Regions from separate parts of the Ensifer sp. 1H6 genome, predicted to be linked through region 1. Evidence: riboswitches for the same ligand, from Rfam matches in the RefSeq annotation. Region 1 holds a riboswitch; the other holds the start of a gene.
What was found. A riboswitch is a leader RNA that binds a small molecule or an ion and turns the genes downstream of it on or off. The one in region 1 is predicted to bind S-adenosylmethionine.

Region 1 (7,723 bases):
CCGTCGCCAAGGGCGACTGGTGTTTCGTCTCCGGCACCACCGGCTACGACTACGCCACCATGACCATGCCGGAAACGGTGGAAGAGCAGGCGCACAATTGCCTGAAGACGATCGAGGGCGCGCTGAAAGAGGCGGGCTTCTCGCTCTTAGACGTGGTGCGCAATCACTACTACGTCACCGATGCCAGTTTCGCCGACCGGGTTTTTCCGATCTTCGGCGAGATGTTCGGCGAAATCCGCCCTGCCGCCACCATGATCGTCTGCGATCTCATCCGCCCGGAAATGCTGATCGAGATCGAGGTTACCGCCTTCCGCGGCTGACGTCTGACGGGTCGCAGCCAGCGGCAGTGACACCTGCACCGCTTATGCGCTACTGCAGAAGCATGACGACGGCCCTCGCCCGCAGGACCGTTTTCCGCATCACTATGACCGGAAGAAGCCCATGCAATTCGAAGGCACCGCCGACTATATCGCCGACAAGGACCTGATGATCGCCGTCAACGCCGCGATCCGGCTGGAACGGCCACTGCTCGTCAAGGGCGAGCCCGGCACCGGCAAGACCGAGCTTGCGCGGCAGGTTGCAGCTGCTCTGGGACTCGACCTGATCGAATGGAACGTCAAGTCGACGACCAAGGCGCAGCAGGGACTTTACGAATATGACGCCGTCTCGCGCCTGCGCGACAGCCAGCTCGGCGACGAGCGCGTCAACGACGTCAAGAACTACATCCGCAAGGGCAAGCTTTGGCAGGCCTTCGAGGCCGGGAAGCGTGTGGTGCTCTTGATCGACGAAATCGACAAGGCCGACATCGAGTTTCCGAACGACCTGCTGCAGGAACTCGACCGGATGGAGTTCCACGTCTACGAGACCAACGAGACGATCCACGCCCGCCAGCGGCCGATCGTCGTCATCACCTCCAACAACGAGAAGGAACTGCCGGACGCTTTTCTGCGCCGCTGCTTCTTCCACTATATCCGCTTTCCCGACGCAGACACGCTCGCCCGCATCGTCGAGGTGCACTATCCCGGCATCCGCAAGACGCTGCTTTCGGCAGCCCTTGCCGCCTTCTACGATATCCGCCAGGTGCCGGGGCTGAAGAAGAAGCCCTCGACCTCCGAAGCGCTCGACTGGATCCGCCTGCTCGTCGCCGACGAGATCGACCCGGCCGACCTGCGCGCCGATCCAAAGACCATGCTGCCGAAGCTGCACGGCGCGCTTCTCAAGAATGAGCAGGACGTCCACCTTTTCGAGCGCCTGGCCTTCATGGCACGCCGCGACGGATGAGACCGGACGCCAACAAGGTCCTGATCTACGCCACCTGGCGAGGGCATCTGCTCGTCTTCGACGAGCCGGACTTTCCCGATGTAGATCTGCAGGTCCCGGGCGGCACGATAGAACCGGGAGAAAGCCCTGAAGCGGCGGCCTTCCGCGAATTTGTCGAGGAGACCGGGCTGACGCCGCCGCCGGCATTATTGCCATTTAAAACGCAGGACTATCACTTCACGCAGAACGGCCGGAAAATCTGCCATCGCCGGCACTATTTCCATGGGCCGTTAGCCGGCGAACAAAAGGAACCCTGGCTGCACCGCGAAATGACGCCGGAGAGCGGTGGCCCGCCGATCCGCTTTCGCTTCTTCTGGCTCAGTCAGAGCGAGGCCGGCAAGCGGCTGGGATATGGCATGCAGAACGGTCTGGACTTGCTGCACCTAGCAACAGATGCCCCTCACCCTAACCCTCTCCCCGCAAGCGGGGCGGGGGAACGCGGCGACCGCAACCTCATCACCTGCTGTAAGCCTGAAAGGGAGCCGAACGGCCGCGGCAATGTCCCTTCTCCCCGCCTGCGGGGAGAAGGTGGCGGCAGCCGGTAGAGGGGCCAACCCACACGAATCGTTTTTCATTGACCCCCGCGGCCTTGCCGCGCTATCAAACAATCCGTGGTGATTTGGCCGGCCGGCTTGCAGCCACGTTAAACAAATCGCTAAAGGGCCGAGGAAACGTGGATTTTCCGAGGACCGGTCGCGATCAATCGCCGCCGGTTTTTTTGTATTGATCGAGTGGAAGCCCCATGCCCATCAAGATACCCGATACGCTGCCCGCATTCGAGACCCTCGCGACCGAGGGCGTGCGGGTGATGACCGAGACCGTGGCGATCCGTCAGGATATCCGCCCGCTCCAGATCGGGCTGCTGAACCTCATGCCGAACAAGGTCAAGACCGAGATCCAGATGGCGCGCCTCATCGGCGCCTCGCCGCTGCAGGTCGAGCTGTCGCTGATCCGCATCGGCGCGCACCGCGCGAAGAACACCTCCGAGGAACACCTGCTTGCCTTCTACGAGACCTGGGAGGAGGTGAAGGCCCGCAAGTTCGACGGCTTCATCATCACCGGCGCCCCGGTCGAAACGCTGGAATACGAGGACGTCACCTATTGGGACGAACTCAAGCGCATCCTCGACTGGACGACGACCAACGTGCATTCGACGCTGAACGTCTGCTGGGGCGCGATGGCGGCGATCTATCATTTCCATGGCGTGCCGAAATATCCGCTGAAGGAGAAGGCTTTCGGCGTCTACCGCCACCAGAACCTGCAGCCCTCCTCCGTCTATCTCAACGGCTTTTCCGACGATTTCGCCGTGCCGGTGTCGCGCTGGACCGAAGTGCGCCGCGCCGACATCGATGCGGTGCCCGACCTTGAGATCCTGATGGAATCGAAGGAGATGGGTGTGTGCCTCGTGCACGAGAAGAAGGGCAAGCGCCTCTACATGTTCAATCACGTAGAGTATGATTCCACTTCGCTATCGGACGAATATTTCCGGGATGTGGATGCGGGCGTACCGATCAAGATGCCGCATGACTACTTCCCGCACAATGATTCAACCCTGCCGCCGCAGAACCGCTGGCGCAGCCATGCGCATCTTTTCTTCGGCAACTGGATCAACGAGATGTACCAGACGACGCCCTACGAAATGGACCTGATCGGCAGGAACGAAAGCTAGGGCCGGAGCCGCGGATGTTCATCCCCTTCTTCCTCGAATTGAAGGCCGCGAAGATCCCGGTGACGCTCCGGGAATTCCTGTCCTTGATCGAGGGCATGGAGGCGGGCATTGCCACCTTCGATATCGAGGCGTTCTATTTTCTCGCACGCACGGCATTGGTGAAGGATGAGCGCCATATCGACCGCTTCGACGGCGTATTCCGGCATTGTTTTTCCGGCCTTGAGGCCATCAATCCGCCAGACGAGTTCGCGCAGGGTGAAATCCCCGAAGAGTGGTTGCGCAAGCTTGCCGAAAAATATCTGACCGAGGAAGAGAAGCGCCTGGTCGAAAGCCTTGGCGGCTTCGAGACCCTGATGGAGACCTTGCGCCAGCGGCTCAGCGAACAGGAAGGGCGCCACCAGGGCGGCGCCAAATGGATCGGCACCGCCGGCACCTCACCCTTCGGCGCCTATGGCTACAATCCCGAAGGTGTGCGCATCGGCCAGGACGGCTCGCGGCACCGGCGCGCGGTCAAGGTGTGGGACCGGCGCGAATTCAGGGATTACGACGACACGGTCGAACTCGGCACGCGCAACATCAAGGTGGCGCTCAAACGGCTCAGGCGCTGGGTGCGCCAGGGTGCTGCCGACGAACTCGACCTCTCCGGCACGATCCGCGCCACCGCCGAGCACGGCTATCTCGATGTCGTCACCCGGCCGGAACGGCGCAATGCTATCAAGCTCTTGATGTTCTTCGACGTCGGCGGTTCGATGGACGACCATATCCGCATCGTTGAGGAGCTGTTTTCGGCGGCACGCGGCGAATTCCGCCACATGGAGCACTTCTACTTCCACAATTGCGTCTACGAAGGCCTGTGGAAGGACAATCGCCGCCGGCGCGCCGACATCACCCGCACGGCGGAGCTGCTGCGCACCTTCGGCAGCGACTACCGCGCGATCTTCGTCGGCGACGCATCGATGAGCCCCTATGAGATCAGCCACCCCGGCGGTTCGGTCGAGCATTGGAACGACGAGGCCGGCGGGCTCTGGCTCTCGCGTATCGCCGCCCATTTTCCCCGGTCTATCTGGCTCAATCCGGTTGCCGAGCAGCATTGGGGCTACACTCAGTCGATCGGCATGATCAGGAGCCTCGTAGGCGGACGGATGTTTCCCTTGACGCTTGCCGGACTGCAGGACGCGACGAAACAACTATCACGCTGAATCTACCGCAGAAAATCTCGATTTCCGGTTGCCGATCCACCTGAAATGACGCAGGTTGCTTGTCGTGAGGACTGCATGTTTCCGTAAATCGTAGAGCATCCCGCTTTCAAGTGGAATCACTGAAAGCGGATAAGATGCTCTAGAATCAAAGTGCTAGAGCGTCCTTTGTGTGTTCATCTGAACGCACGGCGCTCTAGCCGATTTAAGGATACAACATGCAGCAGTTCTAGAGTGTACAGCGACCTTTGCGCGTCTGCTAAGACGCGCGGCGCTGTGGGGGAGCCAGGCGATGGACAAGCATGCGGATACGGAAATCTTCGGACACCTGCCATCGGGTGAGCCGGTTCATCGTGTCGTGCTCTCCGGTGGTGGCCTTACTGCCTATATCCTCACCTGGGGCAGCGTGATCCAGGATCTGCGGCTGGATGGCCATGAGCCGCCGCTGGTGCTCGGGTTCACCGATCTCGAAAGCTATCTCGACCATTCCCCCTATTTTGGCGCGACGCCCGGCCGCTGCGCCAACCGTATTGGCGACGGTCGCTTCACGCTCGACGGCAAAACCTACCAGCTCGAATGCAATGAAAAAGGTGTGACCCACCTGCATGGCGGCAGCGACAACATCGGCAAGCGCAACTGGACGATCGTCAGCCACACACCGGACAGCGTCACGTTGGCGATCACCGACCCGGACGGCCGCGCCGGCTATCCCGGCAGCTGCCAGATCCGCTGCACCTACCAGCTCAAAGCCGGCGGCGTGCTCAGTGTCGTCTACGAGACGGAGACCGATCGGCCGACACTCGCCAATGTCTGCCAGCACAGCTATTTCAATCTCGATGGCGGCACGGACGCGCTTGGCCACGACATCATGATCGCCGCCGACCATTATCTGCCGACCAACGAGTTCCAGGTCCCGACGGGCGAAATCCGCCCGGTCGAAGGCACCGCCTTCGATCTCAGGGAAATGACCTCGCTCAAGCGCCAGACCGAGGGCGAACGCATCGCCTACGACCACAATTTCTGCCTTTCGCCGGAGCGCATGGCAAAACACTCAGTCGCCTTTGCCCGCAGCCTCAATTCCGGCGTGACGATGGAAGTGCTGACGACCGAGGCTGGCGTCCAGCTCTATACCGGCTTCAAGCTCGACGTGCCGGTGCCCGGCCTCGAAGGACGCCGCTACGGCGCCTTTGCCGGTTTCTGCCTTGAAACCCAGGTGTGGCCGGACGCGGTCAATCACGAGGGCTTTCCGAACGCGGTTCTGCGCCCCGGCGAACTCCGCCGCCAGGAAACCGACTATGTCTTCATGAAGAGCTGACAGGCGAGCGCATCGGCGCTGACAGCAGAGACAAGACGGCTGCTGCGTTTCGCCCGGGGCGAATGCATTGGCCGAAGCCAAAAGCATTTACAAGTAAAATGGTTGGGAAAATTGGAGCGGGTGAGGCGATTCGAACGCCCGACCCCAACCTTGGCAAGGTTGTGCTCTACCCCTGAGCTACACCCGCTCATTACCTCGGTCCGGGGGTAGTCGGTGGACCGTGGGTGCCGCGCTGTCTTGCGGCGACGGGCGCTATATGGCCTAAGCGATTTTGGAATGCAACAGGGAAATGTCGAGAAAGCGAATATTTTTTGGAAGCCTCCCCGGGAAGCCCGCAAATGCCGCGTTTTCGCGCCGCGCCGCCGTCTCTGAGATTGCACGCCGCGGCCGTTCTCCCCTAAAGCAGACTGGAAAAAAACGGAGCGGCAGGAGAATCACCCTCATGAACGAAGCGCAGCCGAAGACCGCGGACGAACTTTTCCGCTTTCTCGACGACCTCGGCATCGAACACAGCACCAAAAAACACGAGCCGGTGTTCACCGTGGCCGAATCGGTGGCATTGCGCGACGAAATCCCCGGCGGTCACACCAAGAACCTGTTCGTGAAGGACAAGAAGGACAACTACTTCCTTTTGACCGTAGAGGAACACGCGACCGTGGATCTGAAGACGGTACACCAGGTCATCGGTGCTGCGAGCAAGGTTTCCTTCGGCAAGCCGGAGAAGCTGATGGAATATCTCGGCGTCATCCCGGGAGCGGTGACCGCACTCGGCGCCATCAACGACACCGGCGGCAACGTCAAGGTGATCATCGACGAGGAATTGATGAAGTTCGATGTGATCAACTGCCACCCGCTTTCCAACGACGCGACGACCTCGATCGGCTCGAACGACCTGTTGCGCTTCATGGAAGCGACGGGACATGAACCGCTTGTCTTGAAAGTGACAGCCTGACATACGATCTTTGGCGCGAATGCAGGAAGCCGGATCACGAGCCGGCGAGGAGAGAAGAATGACGGGCAACGACAATCCCTATGCAGGGTCCTTCGGCAACCAGATGACCGCTTCGGCTTCCTTCGGCGGCCAGCCGGCCGCGGCCGCCGCACCGGGCGGCGACCTGATCAAGGAAACGACGACCGCCAACTTCAGCAAGGACGTGCTGGACGCCTCGCGCCAGCAGCCTGTTCTCGTCGATTTCTGGGCGCCCTGGTGCGGACCGTGCAAGCAGCTGACCCCCGTGATCGAAAAGGTCGTGACGGAAGCCGCCGGCCGCGTGAAGCTCGTCAAGATGAACATCGACGACCATCCGTCGATCGCCGGCCAGCTCGGCATCCAGTCGATCCCCGCCGTCATCGCCTTCGTCGGTGGGCGACCGGTCGACGGTTTCATGGGTGCCGTGCCTGAAAGCCAGATCAAGCAATTCATCGAAAAGATCGCCGGCCCCGCCGTCGACGACAGCAAGGCCGAGATCGAGGCAGCACTTGCCGACGCCAAGGGGTTGCTCGAAGCGGGCGATGCCGAGAACGCCGCCGGGCTCTTCGGCGCCGTGCTGCAGGCAGACCCGGAGAATGTGGTGGCTATTGCCGGCATGGTCGATTGCATGATCACGCTTGGCCAGATCGCCGAAGCGCGCGAAGCGCTTACGAGCCTGCCGGAAGATCTTGCCAAGGATGCCGGCATCAGCGCGATCGCCAAGAAGCTTGACCAGATCGAAGAAGCCCGCAAGCTCGGCGATCCGAACGCCCTGGAACAGCGGTTGGCGGCAAACCCTGACGACCATGAGGCGCGCATGATGCTCGCCAAGATCCGCAACGTGGAAGGCGACCGCAATGGCGCGGCCGACCACCTGCTGACGGTCATGAAGCGCGACCGGGCTTTCGACGACGATGGCGCACGGCGCGAGCTCGTCTCGTTCTTCGAAGTCTGGGGCCCGAAAGACCCGGCGACGATCGCCGCCCGCCGCAAGCTGTCGTCGATCCTCTTTTCCTGAGCAGAGCAGCAAGATCGGTGCGTTTTTCCCTTGAGATTTTCGAAGGGCGCACCATTTCTTGATCTGGTTGGCTATGCCTATGGGCGTGGCGGGGCAGAACCGGACATCTGCAAGGTCAATTGGAATGCATGTCGGAAATGCACGTTATCTTGGTCCGCAGGACTTGCCGGAGATCATTCCGGTGTTTCCGCTGACCGGTGCGCTGCTGCTCCCGGGTGCCCAGCTGCCGCTCAAC
Region 2 (7,723 bases), on a different contig from region 1:
TGCCCCATTTCGAGCAAGGGGTGCTCCAGCACAAAACCGGCAATCGCGGCAACCAAGGCGGCGAACAGCAGACGTTCGGATTTCAGCACCGCCAACAAATGAGCCCCCTCGCCGGCTAAACTCAAGCAACGACAAGGACTATAGAAGCGGGCCACTCTATTTCAATCGGAACGACCAAGGATTATTTTCCTCCCTGTTCTTTACCACCCTGGCCGGCTTGGTTAATCTACTGTCGAATAAGGACGTGCGGCCGTCGCCGCCCTGCCGCGGAACAGACATTCATGCTGTCACACGACACCATCTGGCACGCCATCGATGCGTTGGCCGAGCGCCACCAGCTCTCGCCGTCCGGGCTTGCGCGCCGCGCCGGGCTCGACCCGACGTCCTTCAACAAATCCAAGCGCCAGTCCGCCGATGGCCGCGAGCGCTGGCCGTCGACGGAATCGATCGCCAAGGTGCTGGATGCGACCGGTGCGACCATCGACCAGTTCATGGCGCTGATGCGCCCTGACGCCGCCCGAACCGAGCCGTATAAACCCGCCATACCGCTGATCGGTTTTGCCCAGGCTGGCGCTGGCGGCTTCTTCGACGATGGCGGGTTTCCGGCCGGCCAGGGCTGGGACGTCGTCGATTTCCCGGCGGCGGCCGAGCGACGCGCCGGCATCTATGCGCTCGAGATCCAGGGCGAAAGCATGCTGCCGCTCTATCGCGACGGCGACGTTCTGATCGTCGACCCGGGCGCGCAGGTCCGGCGCGGCGACCGTGTCGTGGTCAAGACCCGCGAAGGCGAGGTTATGGCGAAAATCCTGGTGCGGCATACTCCACGCAATATCGAACTGCTATCGCTCAATCCGGAACATCCCAACCGGAGTTTCGAGATGAGCGAAGTCGAATGGATTGCCCGGATCATCTGGGCCAGCCAATAGGACATCTTTCCTGATGCGGCAGCAACTGGTCACCCTGGCAGGCGGGATTGCCGCCATAGCGCTCTATACCGGCATCCTCTATGCCGGCGCCACGACGATCCGCGACCGGGAAAGTGGCGCCACGCCGGACTTCGTGCTCGAAACGCCCGACATGGGGGAAACGCAGCCTGAGGTCGGCGCCGAAGACGTGCCGTTCGACATGACGGCCCCTGAACAGAACGACACGGTGCCTGATGGTGGCCAGAGCGAAAGCAGCTCCCACTCGACCGAGACCACTGCCCGCGCCATCGAACCGCAACAGTTTGGTCTGCCCGACGAAGTCACGACGAAGCCACTCGAACGCATAGAACCGCGAACGCCGCTGTCGGATACCGACAGGGACAAGCCGAAGGCGCCGACGGTCCTCCAACAGCCGATGGCGCTCGCCGCCGGGCTCATCCGCTTCGGCAAGATAACACTGCAACTCGACGGCATCGAGCCGGAAGCGGCGGAACGGACCTGCGAAAGCGCCGGCAAAAGCTGGCCCTGCGGCATGGTCGCCCGGACCGCCTTCCGCAACTTCCTGCGTGCCCGTGCGGTCAACTGCGACATCCCCGGAGACGGAACGGGCGAGACCGTCACCGCCCGGTGCACCGTCGGCGGCCAGGATCCTGCCGCCTGGCTGGTTGCCAATGGCTGGGCGACACCGTTGCCGGGCTCGGTGCTTGAAGAGCAGGCCGAAGCGGCACGCAAGTCAAGGCTTGGCTTCTACGGCGATGACCCGCGCGATTTTCGCCAAACGCCGATGCCGTTCGACGATCCGAGCGCCGCTGCAACGATGGACGAAGCGGCACCGGACTTGTAAGGAACGGCGGAACACACCAGTTCTTCCTACAGCGCCGCGCGTCTTATTAGACGCGCAGACGTCGCTGCAGCAGACACTTTGCGGAAAGCCTCCATGCCACCCAACCTCAGCCAGCACGAAGCCCTTGTCTATGTCATGGTGATGATGTCGGCGGTCGACCGGGAGATGAGCGACGACGAGTTCGCGCGCATCGGCAGGCTCGTGCAGTTTCTTCCCGCCTTCGAAGGCTTCGACGAGGACCAGCTTGTGCTCGTCGGCCACGAATGCTCAGCCCAGCTTGCCGCCCCTGAAGGCCTCGACATCGTGCTTGAGATCGTTCGCGAGGCGCTGCCGGAGAGGCTTTACGAGACGGCTTATGCGCTCGCCGTCGAGATTGCGGCCGCCGACCAGCGCATCCGCAACGAGGAGATCCGCCTTTTGCAGTTGCTGCGTGATCGCCTCGGCCTCGACAAGCTTACCTGCGCTGCAATCGAACGCGGCGCGCTCGCCCGCTTCCGCAGGTAACGGCGGGCCGATCCGGCCGGTTCACGTCAACGTGTCTTGGCGCTCTCCTGCCGAAGCGTGATATCGCTTCACCGAAAAACGGCAGCGAGGCCTGAGGGATGCAGCTTTTCGGCGTGACCGAACCCATGTGGCGCCTTTTGGCCTTTCTCTCGGTCTTTGCCGCCATGGCGGCGCTCGAGCTTCTGCACCCGAGGCTGGAGCGGCCGGAACTGCAAAAGGCGCTGAAGGCGCGCCGCTGGTTTACCAACCTCTCTATCCTGGTTCTGTCCTCGCTTTCGCTGCGGCTGATCTTCCCGGCCGCTGCCACGGGCGCGGCACTCTGGGCTGAAGCGCGGGGATACGGCCTGCTGCCGGCATTGGGCGTTCCTCCGCTCGTGGCCGGCGCAATCGCCTTCGTCTTGCTCGACTTCGCCGTCTGGCTGGAACATGTCGCCTTTCACAAGGTCCCCGCCCTATGGCGAATGCACCGGGTTCATCACGCCGACCCGGGCGTCGACCTGACCACGGCGCTGCGCTTTCATCCGCTGGAGATCGTCGTCTCGATGATCTGGAAGATTGCCGTCGTCGTCGCGCTCGGCGCACCTGCCGTCGCCGTGCTGATGTTCGAGATCGTGCTGAATGCCGCTGCCATGTTCAACCATGCCAATCTGCGGCTGCCACCCCGCCTCGACCGGGCGCTGCGGCTGCTGATCGTCACGCCCGACATGCACCGCATCCACCACTCGACCGAGCGCTCGGAAACGGATTCGAACTACGGCTTCAACCTGGCGATCTGGGACCGGCTGTTCTCGACCTATACGGATCGGCCGCGACGGGGCGACGATGCGATCGAAACGGGGTTGACCGCCTATGGCCGCAGCGAGCCGACCAAGCTTTTGTGGTCGTTACTCCTGCCCTTCCGTCGCAGTTGATTTGGAGCATGTCCGCGCAAAGTGTGCGGCGGTTTGGCGACATAAACTGCAGAGCGTTTCTGTCTCAGAGGAGCCGCTGAAACGCTCCTAGTAAATTCCGTTCGGGAAATAGCGCAGGTAGATCTCGTCGAGCCGCCCACTGCGCGAAAGCGCCAGCAAGGCGTGATCGATCGCCTGCGTCAGCGCCGGCTCGGCCTTGCGGTTCATGATCGTCAGGCCCTCGCCAAGAAAGCGTTGCGAGAAATAGGCGCCGTCGACAAGCGCGCAGCATCCGGCGGCAGCGCTGCCGGACACCCAGAAGGAAAGCTGCATGCCGTCGGAAAAGACGGCTGCGACCTCGCCCTTCTGCAGAGCGGCGAGCATGGCATCGCGATCGGGAAAGATCCTGGCTTCAAGCTTGGGGAAAAAGGCCCTGAACATCACCTCATGCGTGGTGCCGGAAACGACGCCCACCGCCTTGCCCTTCAGGCCCGACGGATCGGAGACGGCGCCGGCTGCCTTGGTGTTGACGGCGAAGCGCGCAGGAAGCCGTATGAACGGCCTGGAGAAGCCGAAGCGCTGACGCAGTTCCGGACTGACGGAGATGCCGGCGGCGACCGCCTCGCCCTGTCCCTCTTCCAGCGCCGGGAGCAGCTCGGCATAGGTGACCGCCTGGATCTGGCATTTGGCTTCGATATCGAGTTCGCGGCAGATCTCGCGCACCAGGTCGACATGGAAGCCCGAAAGCTTGCCCGATTGGTCGATGAAGTTGAACGGCGGGAAATCCACCGTGGTCAGGAACCGTAGGCGCGCAAGGCCGGTCAGATCCGGCTTGGCAATGCGCTCGCGCGCATCGAACAGATTGGGCAGATCCCTGGGCTGGGCGGCAAGCGAACCGGCCATCAGATACACGCACAGAGCCAGCAGTCGGTGGATTTTCATGGGCAATGGCCAGCGCGTCTCTTGGTGGTACCGCACGGCCAGCGCGGCCGCAGATGATTCATGGGTGATGACAAGATTAGCCGGATGGAACCGGGCTGGCTACTGGCTTCGGCGTCCGACGGTTCGGGCCGTCGCACGCAGGAGTGCCGGCTCAAAGCGCGATGGGCTGACATTGAAGAAAAAAGTGGAGCGGGTGATCGGGATCGAACCGACGACATCAAGCTTGGGAAGCTGGCGTTCTACCACTGAACTACACCCGCAGCGCTTCGGAAACTTCCTCAACCGCATGCATCTGTCAAGGACCGTTGCGCCGCGTTGCCGCGCAACGGCACTTTTTCTGTTACTCCGCGTGGAAATGCTTGGAGAGCTTGAGACCCTGAGCCTGATAGTTGGAGCCAAGACCGAGGCCGTAAAGTCCCTCCGGGCGTTCCAGCATATGTTCATAGACCAGCCGGCCGACGATCTGGCCATGCTCGAGGATGAAGGGAACCTCGTGGCTGCGGACTTCGAGCACCGCTCGGCTGCCGCTGCCGCCGGCAGAGGCATGGCCGAAGCCCGGATCGAAGAAGCCGGCATAATGCACGCGGAATTCACCGACCAATGGATCGAACGGCGTCATCTCGGCAGCGTAGAGCGGCGGAACATGCACAGCTTCGCGCGAAACGAGGATGTAGAATTCGTCGGGATCGAGGATCAGCTCGTCGCGGCCACGGCTATAGAGCGGCTCCCAGAAGTCGAACACGGCATGCTGCGCCTTCTTGTCGACATCGACGACCGCGGTGTGATGCTTGCCGCGGTAGCCGATCAGTCCGTCCGGGCCCGTACCCTTGAGATCGATCGAGAGCGCGATCCCGCCGCCGCTGACATTGGGCTTGTCGCTCGCAACCAGCATATCGCTTTCATGCAGCGCCAGCAGTTCCTGCTCGGAGAGCAGCGACTGGCCGGTGCGGAAGCGGATCTGCGACAGGCGCGAACCGCGCCGCACGACGATCGGGAAGGTGCGCGGGCTGATTTCGAGGTAAAGCGGTCCGCGATATCCAGCCGGGATCTTGTCGAACTCCTGGGCGCGATCGGTGATGACGCGGGTGAAGATGTCGAGGCGACCGGTCGAGCTCTTCGGATTTGCCGAAGCCGACATGGTCTCCGGCAGATCGAGGCTTTCCATCAGCGGCACGATATAAACGCAGCCGGTTTCCAGCACGGCGCCGTCGGAGAGATCGACGACATGCAGTTTCAGCCGGTCGAGCTTGTCGGCAACGAGATGCGCCGGCCCCGGCATGAAGCTCGCGCGCACGCGAAATGCCTTGGCGCCGAGGCGCAGGTCGAGGCTTGCCGGCTGGATCTGATCGGTATCCAGCGCCTTTTCGCTTTTCAAGCGTCCGGTCGCAAACAGCGCGGCGATCGCGCGGTCGGCCAAAATCCCAGTCTCGCGGCCCATTTCGATCCTCTTTTCAGTTGCGAGACAAAACCAAACTCCAGGAATTGACGCAAGCGCACCCAAGCAGTATTGGAGCTTTATCCCGTGGTGATTTGGCCGGTCGGCTTGCAGCCACGTTAAACAAGTAGCTAAAAAGGCCGGGTTTCAAACCGGCCCTTCACGCGGCCGGTTTTTTTGTTTTTGAAGGTGATCGTCACATGAGCAAAAACTGGCGCCCGGCAACCCAACTCGTCCACGGCGGAACGACCCGCTCCCAGCACGGCGAGACGTCCGAGGCGATCTTCCTCACCCAGGGCTTCGTCTACGAGACATCCGAGGCGGCGGAAGCACGCTTCAAGGGCGAGACCGAAGGCTTCATCTATGCCCGTTACGGCAGCCCTACCAACGACATGTTTGAAAAGCGCATGTGCATGCTGGAAGGCGCCGAAGACGCGCGCGCCACGGCATCAGGCATGGCTGCCGTCACTGCCGCCATTTTATGCCAGCTGAAGGCCGGCGACCACATCGTTGCCGCCCGCGCCCTCTTCGGCTCCTGCCGCTGGGTGGTCGAGACGCTGGCCCCGAAATACGGCATCGAATGCACGCTGGTCGACGGACGCGATCTCGCGAACTGGGAAAAGGCGATCCAGAAGAACACCAAGGTCTTCTTCCTGGAAAGCCCGACCAACCCGACGCTGGAAGTGATCGACATTTCAGGCGTTTCTCGGCTCGCCAACCAGATCGGCGCCAAGGTCGTGGTCGACAACGTCTTCGCCACGCCGCTGTTTCAGAAGCCGCTGGAACTCGGCGCGCATATCGTCGTCTATTCCGCCACCAAGCATATCGACGGCCAGGGCCGGTGCCTCGGTGGCGTGGTTCTGTCCGACAAGGACTGGATCAACGAGCATCTGCATGACTACTTCCGCCACACCGGCCCGGCGATGTCGCCGTTCAACGCCTGGACGTTGCTGAAGGGCATCGAGACGCTGCCGCTGCGCGTCAAGCAGCAGACCGAAAACGCCCGTCGCGTCGCCGACTTCCTCGCCGAGCAGCCGCAGATCGCCAAGGTGATCTACCCCGGCCGCGCGGACCATCCGCAGGCCGACATCATCGCCAAGCAGATGACCGGCGGTTCGACCCTTGTCGCCTTCGAACTCAAGGGCGGCAAGGATGCGGCCTTCGCACTGCAGAACGCACTGCAGATCGCCCGCATCTCCAACAATCTTGGCGATTCCAAAAGCCTGATCACCCATCCGGCGACGACGACGCACAAGAACCTGACGGACGAAGCTCGCGACGAGCTCGGCATTTCCGCCGGCACCGTTCGTTTCTCCGCCGGTATCGAGGACAGCGACGACATCGTCGAGGACTTCGCCCGCGCGCTGAAGACCGTCAAGGCCTGATACCCACGAACAAGACGGCCGCCCCGAGATCGGCGGCGGCCGCTACTCGACGTCGCGAAAACGCGTTCGCGCGAGCACAATGCGCGATAGCGCGGTGTAGAGGCAGACGACCGCAAACAGCGCCGCCAGCAGCGGAAACCACGTCGGGAACAGGCAGAAGGCCAGGAAGGCGGCGATCGTCTCCGTCGCCTCGGCAAGCCCGGTGGTGAAGTAGAGCGATTTTACCCCCCGCACATCCGTCGTCATCGCTCGCTTTTCGGCCATAATGGCATAGGCGAGAAAACTCGATCCGTTGACGTAGAACGAGAAGAGCAGCAGACCGCCGACAAGACCGTTGGCCTGCGGATCGGCGCCGATGAAGCCGAGCGGGATGGCACCGTAGAAGGCGAAGTCGAGCACGATGTCGAGGAAACCACCGAAATCGGTTTTGCGCGTGGCGCGTGCCACCGCACCATCAAGTCCATCGCAAAGCCGGCTAACGACGATAACAATGGCGGCGGCAAGGTAGTATTGTCCGGCAATGAGGACAGCGGCAACGAGGCCGAGCGCGAGCCGGTGATCGTGACCGCATTGGCACCGACACCCCCGCGGGCAAGTGCTGCACCGAGCCGATCCAGTATCGGATCCAGATGTTTTCTCACCGCGCCATCAAGCATCGGCCTCGCCTTTCCGCAGACTTGCCGCCGACGCATGCAATCCTGCCGTTATTCTTGACGAAACCATCTTGCTGTAGAATACCCTGAAAGACTTGAAACAAGGTGTTGCTCATGTATCGCGCGCTCACTCGCGACATAGAA

Region 2: it holds a riboswitch for S-adenosylmethionine, as region 1 does, so the genes downstream of both, BKP54_RS19980 (O-succinylhomoserine sulfhydrylase) here and metA (homoserine O-succinyltransferase) in region 1, are expected to answer to the same signal.

Annotation. Positions count from the first base shown of each region.
Region 1 is NZ_MOAI01000012.1:185,611-193,333, forward strand. Features, by position in the region: gene BKP54_RS16455 (RidA family protein) at 1-320, shown strand, start outside; gene BKP54_RS16460 (MoxR family ATPase) at 442-1,281, shown strand; gene BKP54_RS16465 (NUDIX domain-containing protein) at 1,278-1,865, shown strand; SAM riboswitch at 1,922-1,999, shown strand; gene metA (homoserine O-succinyltransferase) at 2,063-2,989, shown strand; gene BKP54_RS16475 (VWA domain-containing protein) at 3,004-4,188, shown strand; gene BKP54_RS16480 (aldose epimerase family protein) at 4,478-5,500, shown strand; tRNA gene BKP54_RS16485 (tRNA-Gly) at 5,613-5,687, opposite strand; gene BKP54_RS16490 (prolyl-tRNA synthetase associated domain-containing protein) at 5,943-6,452, shown strand; gene trxA (thioredoxin) at 6,511-7,488, shown strand; gene BKP54_RS16500 (LON peptidase substrate-binding domain-containing protein) at 7,613-7,723, shown strand, end outside.
Region 2 is NZ_MOAI01000017.1:15,003-22,725, reverse strand. Features, by position in the region: gene BKP54_RS20020 (calcium:proton antiporter) at 1-98, opposite strand, end outside; gene BKP54_RS20015 (helix-turn-helix transcriptional regulator) at 282-926, shown strand; gene BKP54_RS20010 (thermonuclease family protein) at 940-1,770, shown strand; gene BKP54_RS20005 (tellurite resistance TerB family protein) at 1,864-2,274, shown strand; gene BKP54_RS20000 (sterol desaturase family protein) at 2,373-3,185, shown strand; gene BKP54_RS19995 (transporter substrate-binding domain-containing protein) at 3,273-4,106, opposite strand; tRNA gene BKP54_RS19990 (tRNA-Gly) at 4,292-4,366, opposite strand; gene BKP54_RS19985 (2'-deoxycytidine 5'-triphosphate deaminase) at 4,447-5,544, opposite strand; SAM riboswitch at 5,619-5,697, shown strand; gene BKP54_RS19980 (O-succinylhomoserine sulfhydrylase) at 5,742-6,926, shown strand; partial or broken gene BKP54_RS19975 (CDP-alcohol phosphatidyltransferase family protein) at 6,969-7,582, opposite strand; gene apaG (Co2+/Mg2+ efflux protein ApaG) at 7,694-7,723, shown strand, end outside.